2 linked regions of the Alloalcanivorax dieselolei B5 genome follow. Each later gene encodes a partner of the first gene's protein in a complex. Links are inferred from orthologs where the notes say so. Each region holds a gene or a part of one and is shown on either strand. Other genes may lie near its edges.

The links. The genes of interacting proteins can lie anywhere in the genome.
Region 2: the proteins of B5T_RS02250 (region 1) and dapF are in contact, whole or in part, in a solved structure (PDB 5YGU), measured with the Escherichia coli proteins. The link is inferred for Alloalcanivorax dieselolei B5 from one-to-one orthologs.

The regions. Positions count from the first base shown.
Region 1 is NC_018691.1:472,886-481,058, reverse strand. What follows is about bases 2,578-5,517. They hold B5T_RS02250 (RNA pyrophosphohydrolase), read right to left. Parts: upstream 4,330-5,517; coding sequence 3,826-4,329; downstream 2,578-3,825. Other genes in these bases: B5T_RS22140 (hypothetical protein), read left to right, coding at 5,200-5,517; B5T_RS02245 (histidinol-phosphatase), read left to right, coding at 4,541-5,203; ptsP (phosphoenolpyruvate--protein phosphotransferase), read right to left, coding at 2,578-3,833. Outside these bases: B5T_RS02265 (sulfite exporter TauE/SafE family protein), read right to left, coding at 1-453; B5T_RS02260 (NRDE family protein), read left to right, coding at 603-1,358; more of ptsP, read right to left, coding at 1,557-2,577; more of B5T_RS22140, read left to right, coding at 5,518-6,135; B5T_RS02235 (hypothetical protein), read right to left, coding at 6,302-6,889; B5T_RS02230 (heavy metal translocating P-type ATPase), read left to right, coding at 7,162-8,173. UniProt on the Escherichia coli protein: Master regulator of 5'-end-dependent mRNA decay.
Region 2 is NC_018691.1:4,465,103-4,471,139, reverse strand. Bases 1,923-4,789 are described here. They hold dapF (diaminopimelate epimerase), read right to left. Parts: upstream 3,862-4,789; coding sequence 2,983-3,861; downstream 1,923-2,982. Other genes in these bases: B5T_RS20000 (flavin-containing monooxygenase), read left to right, coding at 4,677-4,789; B5T_RS20005 (TetR/AcrR family transcriptional regulator), read right to left, coding at 3,932-4,540; B5T_RS20015 (DUF484 family protein), read right to left, coding at 2,247-2,960; xerC (tyrosine recombinase XerC), read right to left, coding at 1,923-2,242. Outside these bases: isoprenoid biosynthesis glyoxalase ElbB, read left to right, coding at 1-54; B5T_RS20030 (YqcC family protein), read right to left, coding at 241-564; B5T_RS20025 (HAD family hydrolase), read right to left, coding at 557-1,264; more of xerC, read right to left, coding at 1,334-1,922; more of B5T_RS20000, read left to right, coding at 4,790-5,996. UniProt on the Escherichia coli protein: Involved in the succinylase branch of the L-lysine biosynthesis and in the biosynthesis of the pentapeptide incorporated in the peptidoglycan moiety. Catalyzes the stereoinversion of LL-2,6-diaminopimelate (L,L-DAP) to meso-diaminopimelate (meso-DAP).

The DNA of each region.
Region 1 (8,173 bases):
ACCGATCACACCGCCGGCCCCGGCAAGGCCGGCACCGCCGGGCACCCGTTCCTCGCCCTGCTGCTGCTTGCGGCGGCCGCTGAGCAGCATCTGCAACGCCACCAGCACCGCGAACACGCCGAACAACCGGGTCAGCATCGGTCCGGACAGCTGGTCGGCGATAACCGCGCCGATCAGCGCCCCCACCACGATACCGACACCGAGCCGAAACGCCACTGGCCAGCGCACGAAGCCGGCACGGTGGTGCGCCTGCACGGAACTGATCGAGGTGACGATGATGGTGCACAGCGAGGTCCCCACCGCCAGTTGGGCCACCACCTGCGGGTCGATGCCCATGGCGTGATAAAGGTAAATCAGCGGCGGCACGATCACCACACCACCACCAAGCCCCAGAGCGCCGCCCAACAGGCCGGCGAAAACCCCGATCAGGGCACAGATCAAAAACAGGGTCATGGCGGGCCCATTCCTCTGGTAAACAGATCAGGCAAACAAATAAAGCACCGCGCCACCGACCGCTTTCGCCAGGTACGCGCCGAGCCGGTATGCTAGCAGTTAAGCGGACCGTTTTCCCGATTCCGTTTCCGATCCAGAAAGAGACGCCCATGTGTATTGTTTTGTTCCGCTGGCAGCCCGGCGATGCCTACCCTCTGGCGGTTTCCGCCAATCGTGACGAATTCCACCAGCGCCCGGCGGAGCCCGCCCGCTGGCGCGGCGATGTGTTCTGCGGCCTGGATTTGCGGGCCGGCGGTACCTGGCTGGGCATCCATCGCGACGGCCGTTTCGCGGTGGTCACCAATTACCGCGAGCCGGTGGCCGAACGCACCGTCGGCGAGCTGTCCCGGGGGTTGCTGCCACAGGCCTTCCTGGAGAGCCATCAGAGTCCGGAATTGTTCTGTCTTTCGCTGGAAGCGGAAGAGCATCTTTACTCCGGTTTCAATCTGCTGGTGGGCGACCGTGAAAGCCTGTGGTACCTGAGTAACCGGGGGCCAGCGGCGCAGCCGGTGAAACCGGGCCTGCACGGTCTTTCCAACGGCGTCCTGGACGATCCCTGGCCCAAGGTGGAACGGGGCAAGCAGCGGCTGGCCCGGGCGCTGGAGGGCGCCCCACCCAACACACCCTCTCTCCGCGATCTGCTCGGCGTGGTGGTGGACCCTTACCAGCCGCCGGAAGAAGACCTGCCGGATACCGGCGTGGAGCGGGAGCTGGAACGGCTGGTGGCGCCGATCTTCATTCAGTCGCAACAGTACGGCACCCGCGCCAGTTCGGCGGTGCTGCTACCCCGGGAAGGGGCTCCGATGATGCGCGAGCAGTGCTGGCGGGCGGATGGCGAGGCGGACGGGGCGCCCACGGACAGTTGAGAGGCAATGGGTAACGGCGATCGTGCTCCTCTGGACCACTGCTGTCCCACTGACCAGACTACGAAGCCGCTGTAGGAGCTTGCCTGCAAGCGAATTTCTTTGCGGGGCGAAAGTACAATTCGCTTGCAGGCAAGCTCCTACAGCGGCCTTGTAGCGACCTCCGGATTCATGTGTCCAAGACTCGCGATACCTTCGCCCCTACGCCGCCGCGGGGGCACGGTGGCGAATCAGATCGCCCAGGCCGACCTTGGTCAGTTGCAGATCCATGTAGGCGGTGATCACTTCACCGTTGTCCATGGCCAGCACCTCATTGAGCAGACGGCGCAGGAAGCCCATGTTGACCTGACGCACCGCCGCCTTGACCCGTAACAGGTTGGAGGCGTTCATGGACAGCGCGTCGAAGCCCATCGCCATCAGCAGCAGAGCGGACGCCGGATCGCCGGCCATTTCCCCGCACACCGACACCGGTTTGCCCTCGGCGTGGGCCTGCTCCACCACGTGCAGCAGCGCATGCAGCACCGACGGATGGAACGAGTTGTACAGGTCCGACACCTGGCGGTTATTGCGGTCCACCGCCAGCAGATACTGGGTCAGATCGTTGGTGCCCACGGACAGGAAATCCACCCGTTGGGCCAGCGCCCGGGCCTGATAGATAGTGGCCGGCACTTCGATCATCACGCCCACCGGCGGCATTTCCACGTCCACGTTCTCTTCGCGCACCTCCAGCCAGGCGCGATGAATCAGGTGCTGGGCCTCCTCGGCCTCGAACACATTGGTGATCATCGGCAGCATGATACGCAGATTGTTCAGGCCGGCGGCGGCCTTGAGCATGGCCCGTACCTGGACGATGAAAATCTCCGGGTGATCCAAGGTCACCCGTATGCCACGCCAGCCGAGGAACGGATTGTCCTCCTCAATGGGGAAATAGCTCAGTGACTTGTCGCCGCCCACGTCCAGTGTGCGCATGGTCACCGGTAGCGGCGCGAACGCCTGCAACTGCTCCCGGTACAACACACGCTGCTCTTCCTCGGAGGGAAAGCGGTCACGGATCATGAACGGAATTTCGCTGCGGTACAGCCCCACGCCCTGGGCGCCGCGCTCCAGGGAGCGGTTAATGTCGGTCATCAGACCGGTGTTCACCTGCAACTGAACACTGACCCCGTCCTCGGTTTCCGCCGGCAGATCGCGCAGCTTCTCCAATCCTTCCAGCAGGCTTTGCTCTTCGGCGATCAATTCCTCGAACTGATGCTTCAGCTCCGGAGTGGCGTTGGCCACCACCCGGCCGCGAAAACCGTCGACGATCAGTTCCTTGCCGTCCAGTTTCTTCAGTGGCAGGTTGGCCACCCCCACCACGGTGGGAATGCTCATGGCCCGGGCCACGATGGCCATATGCGAGTTGCGCGAACCGCGCGTGGTGACGATGCCGGCAATACGCTCCTGCGGCAGCTCCATCAGCATCGGCGCGGAAATGTCCTCACCGAGCAGAATGCAGTGGTCGGGAAACTCCTGCTCCCGCCGGTTATAGCTCTGCAGCTGCGCCAGCACCCGGCGCCCCAGATCACGGACGTCCGCCGCCCGCTCACGCAGGTAGGGGTCGTCCATCATCTCGAAATTGTGCACATGGGCGTCCACCACGATGCGCAAGGCGCCCTGGGCCCAGTGACCTTCGCGAATCTTGGCCACCACTTCCGCCGGCAGGGCATGGCGGTCGAGCATGCGCAAATAGACATCGAACAGGGCCTGTTCCTCGACCCCGAGGCTGGCCTTGGCACGCTCGGCCAGGTCACGGATTTCCTTGCGCACCCGCACCAGGGCATCGTCCAGGCGGGCGATCTCGGCGCTGATGTCCTCCGCTTCCCGGTCCGGTACCGCCGACAGGTCGGCCGCCGGGAACAGCAATTTGGCGATGCCGATAGCGGCACCGGAGGAACCGGGTTGGCCGTCGTACATGCTGGCCTGGCGTTTTCGTGTTTCCAACTGCTCGAACAGGATCCCCGAGGCATGGGCATGGGCGATTACCGCCGACAATTGGGCGGAGATGGTGACCAGGAACGCCTCTTCGCTTTGATCAAAGCGGCGAGCGTCGCGCTGCTGTACCACCAGCACGCCCAGCACCTCGCCGTGATGCATCACCGGCACGCCGAGGAAGGCGTGGAACGGATCCTCGCCGGTCTCCGCCAGGTAATGGAATTTGGGGTGAGCGAAGGCATCTTCCAGGTTGATCGGCTCCTCGCGCTGACCCACCTGACCCACCAGCCCCTCGGACAGGCCCAGACTGACCCGGCCCACCGCTTCGCGCTTGAGGCCCTCGGAGGCCATCAGCACGTAGCGTTCCCGGTCATTGTCCCGCAAGTAAATCGAGCACACCTCGGTGCCCATGGCATCGCGCACCCGCTGGGCCATAAGATCCAGGGCCGAGCGGATGTCCGGCGCGTTATTCACTTCCTGCACAATGCGGCGCAGGGTATCAAGCATGTTTGCTCCTCTTGGGTAGGGCGGGGGCCAGTTCTCTCAGGGCTCGCGCATAGACCGCGCGTTTGAAATGCACCACCTTGCGGATCGGGTACCAGTAGTTTACCCAGCGCCAGTCCTGAAACTCCGGCTCCGGCCCCAGAGTCAGGTCGATGGCCCCTTCCTCCGCGTTCAGCCGCAGCAGGAACCATTTTTGCCGCTGTCCGATACAGCGGGGCCGGTTGCGTGGAGGCCGCAGGAAGCGGCGCGGCAGGCGGTAGGTCAGCCAGCCTTCGGTGTGGGCGAGAATGCTGACATGCTCCTGGCGCAGCCCCACCTCTTCTTCCAGTTCCCGGAACAGGGTTTCCTCCGGCGTCTCCCCGGGCATCATGCCACCCTGGGGAAACTGCCAGGCATCCCGATTGCCGACGCGGCGACCCCAGAACACCCGGCCATCAGGCCCCGCGATCACGATACCGACATTCAGCCGGTACCCCTGTTCATCAATAATGCCAGTCATGGTCTTCCAAACCCGGGGGAGCCAGCGACATCCGGCCCGCCGGGGCCGGAGGGGCACACACAGGGCGTGCCGCGCCATGGCCATCATGGCGGCTCCGATACTCACTCATTAAACCTTGTCCCGGTAGGCTCGATCAATCGGCTGCCGAACGGATCGGCCTTTGTTATGCTCCACGCGCCAATCTTTCTCTCTCTCTTTCATGGGATCCAGCATGACTCTGGCCATCTTTGACCTGGACAACACCCTTATCGCCGGCGACTCCGATCATCAGTGGGGGGAATGGCTGGTAAGTCAGTCCCTGGTGGACGCCGCCGCCTACCAGGCCGCCAATGATCGCTTTTATCAGGACTACCTGGACGGCACTCTGGACATCATCGCCTACCAGGAATTCGTGCTCGGTGAACTGGTGGGCCGCCCTCTGGAGCAGCTCCACGCCTGGCGTGAGCAATACATGAAGGACGTGGTCCAGAACCTGTGGCTGCCGGCGGCCGAAGCGTTGCTGCAAAAGCACCGCGATCAGGGCCATACCCTGATGATCATTACCGCCACCAACGATTTCATCACCGCCCCCATCGCCGAACGGCTGGGCGTGCCGCATCTGCTGGCCACCCGGGCGGAAAAGACCGACCAGGGCTACACCGGCAGGGTGGCGGGGATCCCCTGCTATCAGGGCGGCAAGGTCAAGCGCCTGCATCAATGGCTGGAGGAACACCACGAGTCCCTGGACGGCAGCTGGTTCTACAGCGATTCCCACAATGATCTGCCCCTGCTGGGCGAGGTCGCCCATCCGGTGGCCGTGGACCCGGACGACACGCTGGCGGCAGCGGCCCGTGAACGGGACTGGCCGATCATTTCGCTGCGGCGGAGCCAATGAGGAAAGCGGCTCTGCTGGTGCTGACAGCGCTGTCCCTGGCCAGCTGCAACGAGCCGTCGGAACAGGCGACGGAGCCGGCGCGCGCGCCTCTGGTGGACACACTGGACAGCCAGGCGGACCAGGCGCTGACGCCGGCCCTCGAGGCCTGGCGACAGGCACTGGAGGCTTTCACCACCGGCGCCAATGATCAGACCCTGGCCACGCTGACCAGGCAGTGGCGAGCGTTGTACCGCACCACCAACCAGTTCTGGCTGGTGCTGGCCACCCGCGCCTGTGGCCGGGACCAGCTGTCATCTCTGGAACGCGTGGACGACTGGCCGCTCTACCCGGCTTACGTGGATGCCACGCCAAGCTGGCCGGAGTCCGGCATCGTTAACGACCAGGCCCTGCCCATCCGCCGCGATACCTTGTTGGAACAGCACCGGATGGCCGCGCCCGGCGAGGTGAGCCTGGGATTCCAGCCACTATGGCTGCTACTGCACAACGGTGACGGCTCGCCCCGGGCGGTCTCGGAGTTCGATACCGGCAGCCCGATCACGCAGCGCCGCCACGATTATGTGCGCGTGGCCGGCACCCTGCTGATGGACGATCTGACGCCGCTACAGGACGCCAACGGTGTCAGCGCCGCGGAATTGCGCTGTGGCCTGAAGTTGCTGGACCGGCGATTGCGTCAGGCGCGCCGCTGGACAGCGGATTCGAAAGGCGAGACAGCGGAAGGGGATCGGATGGCGCCCGGGGAAAGCCTGGCGATAGTGCGCGAGACCTTACCGGAAGCCGCTCTGGCACAACTGAACGGCGACGATCTGGCCCCCTTGCGAGAGGCGCTGGAGAAACAAAAAGCGGGCTTCAGGAAGGCCCTGCAACAAGCCAGTGAAAGCGGACAGTGGGCACCGATCAGCCGTTGGCTGAACGGCGATCAGGGCGAGCCCTAGGGCCGTATTCGCCAGCAAGCTGGCTCCCACAGTTTTTGCTACGCAGCCGCTGTGGGAAGCTTGCTTGCAAGCGAATCGCCAACGGCAGGGAAAACCATTCGCGGCCAAGGCCGCTTCCCACCGCGGCTTCGTAGCCTCCTCGGTGAGAAAGCGGTCAGCGTGCTGCTTAGAAGTTATAGCGGCCGAAAACGCCGAAGGTATCCACATCATCGGCGAGGGTGATGCGGGCCCCCACATCCACCGCCGGGGTGATATTCAGCAGGCCCTGGCCATAGACACCGAACTGGTCGTCATAGATGTCCTCGTAAACCACGCCACCGGACAGCTCCACCATGTCCAGGGTGCGGTGACGCAGACCCGCGCGCAGGGCATAACCCATCTCATCGTCGAAGTCGTTGTCGTCGTAAATCACATCACCCATCAGTTCCAGATCCAGACCCCGGTTCAGCGGGGTATGCATGCCGGCACCGATGTACATGCGATGGCCATCCACGTCGTCGTCCCAACGGGAGCGGTTGTAGTCACCATCATAGAAGCTCACGCCACCACGCAGGAAGACGTGCTCATCCAGAGCGAAGGCCCCTTCCGCGGTCAGTGCGTCGACGTCCAGGCCATTGTCATAATCCCAACGATCGTAGCCGAGCTGGCCGTAGGTATAGGAAAAACCGTTATCGCGCACCGGCGCGTTCTGGGCCAGCGCATTGCCAGTCAGAGTGGCAGCGGCAAGCGCGGAAAACATCAACGTCTTTTTCATGATTCAGGTCCTCTTTAACCGGTCGAACAACGCGGGCGCCGCCTGATACAGGTTGGCCCGTCACCCAGCCTAAATAGTGCGCCCATGGTGCACCCGGGGCCGCTGCCCCGCCATGGGGCAGTCGTTGTTTTATGACGCTTTTATAAAAGTTTGCGATTTAAATCCGGTGCGCTATGCCGTTGTGAGGGAAAAGGCTGTCGGCTCGAAGCGTTTCCTTCTTGACCCTGGGGTTACCCCAAGCTTGGATAGTGCTGTCCATGGAGGACTATCCCATGAATGAACAGACTCTGCCGATTCAGGGCGCTACCTGCCAGGGCTGCGCCCGCAAGATCCGCACCGCCCTGCTGACGGTACCCGGGGTCTCCGGCGCCGAGGTTGATCTGGAGCAACAAACAGTGACCGTCAGCGGCAACGCCGACGGCGACGCCCTGCGCGAGGCGCTGCTGGAAAGCGGCTACGGGGTGGACACCCCCCCTCCGGAAGAATCCGCGCCCGAGTGTCCTATCGAAGCCCCGGGCCAGCCGTCGCAGGCCAGCGGTGACAGCCGCGACGATCACCACCATGGCGCCACTGCCGGGCACGGGGACACCCCTCAGGGTGCTGGCGAGCATCTGCTGGCGATCACCGGCGCCACCTGCGCCTCCTGTGTGCGCACCATCGAGTCCGCACTGAGCGGGGTGGCCGGTGTGCACGACGCCAGTATGAACCTGGCCGATCGCACCGCCCGGGTGGCCGGCGGCGCCGACCCCCAGGCCCTGATAGAGGCGGTGAAAGCGGCCGGCTATGGCGCCAGCGTGATCGAGGACGAACAACGGGCCGACCAGCAACGGGACGAGCAGGAACAAGCGCATTACCGCGAGTTGATCCGCCACACCGTGATCGGCCTGGCGGTGGGTATCCCGCTGATGGCATGGGGACTGGCCGGCGGCACCATGATGGTGACGGCGGGCACCGCCAGTCAGTGGGGTTGGCTGGCGGTGGGCCTGGTCACCCTCGGCGTGTTGGCCTGGTCCGGGCGGCATTTCTTCATCGGCGCCTGGAAAGCGGGCCGCCACCACAACGCCAACATGGACACCCTGATCGCGCTGGGCACCGGCGCGGCCTGGGCCTATTCCATGGTGGTGGTGCTGTTCCCGGATTGGCTGCCGGAGGCGGCGCGCCACGTTTATTTCGAGGCCAGCGCCATGATCATCGGCCTGATCAACCTGGGCCAGGCCCTGGAGATGCGCGCCCGTGGCAAGACCAGTGAGGCGGTACGCCGGCTGCTGGACCTGGGTGCCCGCA
Region 2 (6,037 bases), 4.0 Mb from region 1 along the record:
GCCGCCGCGGGTATCGAGAAGCTGGTGGACAAGATTCTGTCCATGGCGGGCTGATCGGAGGCGGACCGGTCGCGGCTCTTGAGCGGAGGGCCGCCCGGCCGTTTCCCACAGACCGGACTACGAAGCCGCTGTAGGAGCTTGCCCTGCAAGCGAAGGGTTTGACCCTAGAAGATTCGCTTGCAGGGCAAGCTCCTACAGCGGCCTTGTAGAAACCTTGGAATTCTTGTTCGCGAGGCCGGGTTACCCCGGAAAGTGGTCGTCGAATTCCTTCAGCACCGTCACCAGCGCCTCGGTGTCCTGAGGCAGATCCTTCAGTGCTTCCTCCGCCATCGGTGCCACGTCGCACTGCGCCGGCAGCGGGTACTCCCCTTCCAGCAGGGCCCGGAATCGGGCGATGAACACCCATTGCAGCCACTGGCTGAACACCATGGTATCGGCGAAAAACGGGGTAAGGCTCTCGAAGGCCTCGGGCGCGGGCGGCCGTGTTTCCCACAGATCCAGCCGTTGCAGTTCCCGTTGCAGTTGGTCGAGCAGGGTGGTGAGACGTTGCGTTTGATCAGTCATCGAACAGGGGCAGCAGGTCGGTGAGTTCGTGAAGGTTGTGGATGTAATGGCTCGGCTGATCCAGATCCGAAGGCCAGGACAGATCGATCAGATTGGCCCACACCGCATGGAAACCATGCTGACGTGCCGCGTCCACATCCTCCAGTGGATGGTCGCCCACATGCACCGCCTGGGTGGCGGTGACGCCGGCGCTGTGCAGGGCGGCGCGGAACATGTCCGCTTCCGGTTTGCGTTTGCCGATGCTTTCCGCTGAATGGTGGAAAGCAAACAGATCGCGAATGCCGATTCGCTCCAGGTCGGCGTTGCCGTTGCTGAGCGCGCCCAGGGTGTAGCTGTCCGCCAGGGTTTCCAGCACTTCCAGCGCGCCGGGGAAAAAACTGACTTTATTGCGCGCTTCGTGGAACACCAGAAAGGCATCCTGGGCGATGTGGCGGGCCTCGCGCTCAGCGAAGCCGGCCTCGATAAAGGCCTGGGCCATGGCGTCCCGGCGCAGCCGGGTCAGATTGTTGAGATAGTCCGGTTGCTCGCCGATCAGCCGGTCACGTACCGAGCGGATGCGCTCGGCGGTCAGCGCCGCGGACGCCTCCGGATGATGCTCGGTGATCCAGGCACCGCAGGTGCGTTCCGCCTGACGAATCACCTCGTCCACCGGCCAGAGGGTATTGTCCAGGTCGAAGGTGATCAGTTTCAGTCCAGTCATAGGAAATCGGCGAACAGCGGGTTGATCGGGGCAGCAGGCTATCCACTATCCCCGATCAATCCGCCGCGATCAATCGTCTTTCTTGCGCTGGGCACGCGGGTGGGCGCCGTCGTAGATCCGTGCCAGATGCTGGAAATCCAGGTGGGTATAGACCTGGGTGGTGCTGAGATTGGCGTGGCCGAGCAGCTCCTGCACCGCGCGCAGATCGCCGGAGGACTCCAGCAGATGGGTGGCGTAGGAATGGCGCAGCTTATGCGGGTGCAGATGCTCGCCAAGGCCCCGCTTAACCGCGGCCTGACGCAGCCGCTGCTGCACCGTGGCCGGTGACACCCGCCGCCCGCGCTGGCTGACGAACAGGGCTCGCTGGTCCGGGGATGTGAACTGGCCCCGCACCGACAGCCAGCGGCGCAGGGCGGCCAGGGCCGGCTTGCCCACGGGCAGCAGGCGGGTTTTGTTGCCCTTGCCGGTGACCCGCACCTGGCCGGCGTTGATATCGACGCTGTCCAGATCCAGGCTGATCAATTCCGCCAGCCGCAGGCCGCCGCCATAGAGCAGTTCCATCATGGCCTGGTCGCGCCGGTCCAGAGGCGTGCCGCTGGCCCCTTCGCTATCGAGCAAATGGCGGGTCTGGTCGGCGTCCAGGGCCTTGGGCAGCCGTTTACCGCTTTTCGGAGCACGGATATCCAGGGCTGGATTGTCGCTGACCCGGCCTTCCCGGATCAGGAAGTGAAAAAAGGTGCGCAACGTGGACAGCAGGCGTTGCAGGCTTCGTCCGCCGAGACCCTGCCGGTGCAGCCGTGCCACCAGGGCACGCAGATCGTGCACCGTGACGCGGCGCCAGTGGAGGCTGTCCAGGGCCTGTCGGGCGCGCTCAAGGTCACGGCGGTAATGTTTGACGGTGTTGGCGGAAAGCCGCCGCTCGCTGTCCAGATGACGGATAAAATCCGCCACCCAATCAGCGTCGCTGGCGGCGGTCACCGGGTCAGGCCCGTTGCGCCTGGCGGGCGGTACTGGAACGGCCCACTTCGCTGAGACGGCGTGCCAGAATGTCGCCCAGGTGGTTGATGAACAGGGTGTCCATGCCGCTGCGGAAGTGCATGGCGTCGCGGCTGCCGATGGCCAGCAGACCGACCGGGCCATGGAAATCCAGCGGGATCAGGGCGGCGGATTGCACCTGCTCGCCCTGGTCCTGGAACAGTGCTTTCAGCTCTTCCTGGCGGAACACGCCGCACACCGACTTGCCCGGACGTAGCATCGGCGCCAGGCCGGAGGGCAGCGCTTCATCGTCGATCAGCCGTACCTGCTTGCGCAATTCGCCGAGAATCGGGATCTCGCGGTCGTGCAGCAGCAAAGCCACGGCGTCGCAATGGAAGTCGTCTTCCAGGGTACGCACCAGGCCCCGGAACAGCTTGTCGGGGGTGCGTGCTTCCAGCAGGGCCAGGGTCAGGCTTCGCGTCAGTTCGAACAGACGGTCATTTTCCCGTGCCACATCAAGCAGGCCGTTCAGGCGTTCGCGTAACTCCTGATTGCGTTCGCGCAGGATCGCCGCCTGGCGTTCCAGCAAAGAAACCGCCTGGCCGCGGGCGTCCGGCAGCCGCAGCAGCTCCAGCAGCTCCGGCCGTTGCTGGAAATAGTCCGGGTGCTGGCGCAGGAAAGCGGCGACCTGGTCGGCGCTGGTGGGCTTTTGCTCGCTCATGAAATCATCCCCGTGGGTTGGCTCAACGGGCTTTGCTCGGCTGCGGAATGTCGATGGCGCCATCATAGACACGGCTTGCCGGCCCTGTCATCAATACGCCGCTGTGGCCGTCCTGGCTGCTGTAAGGATAGTGGACCTGCAGGGTGCCGCCGAGCAGGTGCACGGTGACGGTATCGTCGAGCAGGCCGAGGCGCTGGCCGCACAAAACCGCGGCGCAGGCACCGGAGCCGCAGGCCAGGGTTTCACCGGCGCCGCGCTCATAGACCCGCAGCCGGATCTCGTTACGGCCGATCACCTGCATGAACCCCACGTTGACCCGCTCGGGAAACTGTTCGTGGCTTTCCAGTAACGGCCCGACGGTGTCCACCGGGGCGTTGTCCACGTTTTCCACCAACAGCACACAATGGGGATTGCCCAGTCCCACGGCGGAGACTTCATAGCCGTTGTTGCCGGCCACCAGAAAATAGCGGTCCGCTTCCGCCTTGGCGGTGAAGGGAATGGCTTCGGGAGCCCAGCGTGGCGCGCCCATATCCACGGTCACCAGGCCGTCGTCGGTGACCCGTAACGTCATTTCACCGGCGGCGGTCTCCACGCGGATCTCGTGTTTGTCGGTGAGTTCCTCGTCACGGACGAAGCGGGCGAAGCAGCGGGCGCCGTTGCCGCACTGGTTCACTTCGGAACCATCGCTGTTGAAAATGCGGTAGCGAAAATCCACGCCTTCTTTGCGGGCCGGTTGCACCACCAGCATCTGATCGAAGCCGATGCCGAAATGCCGGTCGCCCAGGCGCCGTAATTCTTCCGCCGGTAATGGCGGGCCGTTTTCAGGCAACGGCTGGCGCACGCCGTCCACGACCACGAAATCGTTGCCCAGCCCGTGCATTTTGGTGAATTTCAGTCGCATGCGACGCATCCGCACAGATAACGAAAACCACCATTGTACGGGGATTTGCCGGGGAGCAGTAGGGCGGGGATTATTCCAGCAGGGCGGCGCAAATCTTCAGCGCGGTTTCCGTCACCGCGTCCACCGGCTGGGCGTAACCGGTGGCCATCCAATACAGCGCGATATGGATGAAGCCGCCCTGGATGCCGGCCTGGAGCATGGGGTCGAACTGCTGACCGGGCCGGGCCAGGGCCTGGGTCATGTTCTGGATGCCGGCCCGCAGGGCATCGTTGATGGCCCGGTCCACCGCCGGGCTGATGCCGCGAATATCGATCAGCAACAGCCGGGCCACATTTGGTTTGTCCTTCAGCTCCTGGAAATAGGAGTGCAGCATGGCGCGGCTGCGAGCCTGCGGATCGTCCCCCGCGGCCTCGGCGGCGGCCATGTTGTGCTCACGCAGGCGTCGGGTGGCCTGCTCATAACAGGCGATCAGAAGTTCATCACTGTGGCCGAAGGACTCATAGAAATAGCGCTGGGTCAGGCCGGCGGCGTCGCACACCTGTTTGACACTGGAATGCCGGTAGCCGTTGTGGCCGTAGACCTCGGTCGCGGCATCGATCAACTGCTGGCGGCGCTGCGCGCGCCGTTCCCGCGCGGCGGTGCCCCGGTACGGTCGCTTGCCTGTGGTTTCTGTAGCCATGAGGATTCTGAAAAGCGGCGTTGTCAAGTTATAAGTGACAATATAAATTGTCATCTATGCTCACCAGCGAAGGCCCGAGGCCGTTTCATCGCAAGTGCGGAAGTCCGTATTGGTGCGAGGCACAGAGGATATCAGCATGAATAAACAACAAGAACAATTTCAACCCGCCCCCCTGGATGTCCTGATCATCGGCGCGGGCCTGTCCGGCATTGGCGCGGCCCGGGCCCTGACCGACAAGTGTCCGGACAAGCGCTATATCGAGGAAATCGCCGAAGAGTCCGGAGCCATTCACAACATTCGCTTCTGCCATCAGGTGATGTCGGCCAGCTGGTCCAGTGACGAAGGGTTGTGGACGGTGCGGGTCAAGGCCACCGACCGGACCGGCCAGACGCGGGAGGAGCGCATCCGGACCCGCTTCATCGCCTCCTGCTCGGGCTACTACAGCTACGACGAGGGCTACCGGCCGGAATTTCCCGGCGAATCGGACTTTACCGGACAAATCATTCATCCGCAGTTCTGGCCGGAACAACTGGACTACCAGGGCAAGCGGATTGTCGTTATCGGCAGCGGCGCCACCGCCGTCACCCTGGTGCCGGCGCTGGCCGAACAGGGCGCGCGGGTCACCATGCTGCAGCGCTCCCACAGCTATATCTTCGCGCGCCCCCTGGTGGACCGGCTTGCCCACGCCATGCAGCGCTGGTTGCCCCTGCCGCTGGCCTATCGCCTGACCCGCTGGAAGAACGTGCTGCTCGGCCAGCGCTTCTTTCGCAATGCCCGCACCCGGCCCGGTCCCACCCGGGAATACCTGCTGCATCTGGCACAGCGTCAGGTCGGCTCGGAGGTGGACATGAAACACTTCACACCCGACTACCGCCCCTGGGATCAGCGTGTTTGCGCGGTGCCGGACGGCGACCTGTTCCATATGCTGCGCTCCCGGCGGGTGGATATCGTCACCGATACCATCGACCGCTTCACGCCGGGCGGCATCCGCCTTGCTTCCGGCCAGGAGCTGGAGGCGGACATCATCGTCACCGCCACCGGGCTGAAGTTGAACGCCCTGGGCGATGTGCGACTGGAAGTGGACGGCAAGACGATGGCGGTGGCCGACTGCATGGCTTACAAAGGCATGATGCTCAGCGATGTGCCGAACCTGATGCTCACCTTTGGTTATACCAACGCGTCCTGGACGTTGAAGGCCGAACTGACCTGCAACTACATGACCCGCCTGTTGCGTTACATGGACAGGAAGGGCGCACGGATAGCGGTGGCGCGGCGCGATCCGGCCGTCAAGGCGCTGCCGTTCCTCGATTTCAGTTCCGGCTATGTCCAGCGTGGCGTGGATGTCATGCCGCAACAAGGCGATCGCGAATGCTGGCGCGTGCATCAGAATTACCTGAAAGACAAATACATGATCCAGTACGGCAGACTGGATGACGGCGTGCTGCAGTTCCAATAACCGCACTGTTTCAATAACTTTATGGAAGAAAAGCGAAGGAA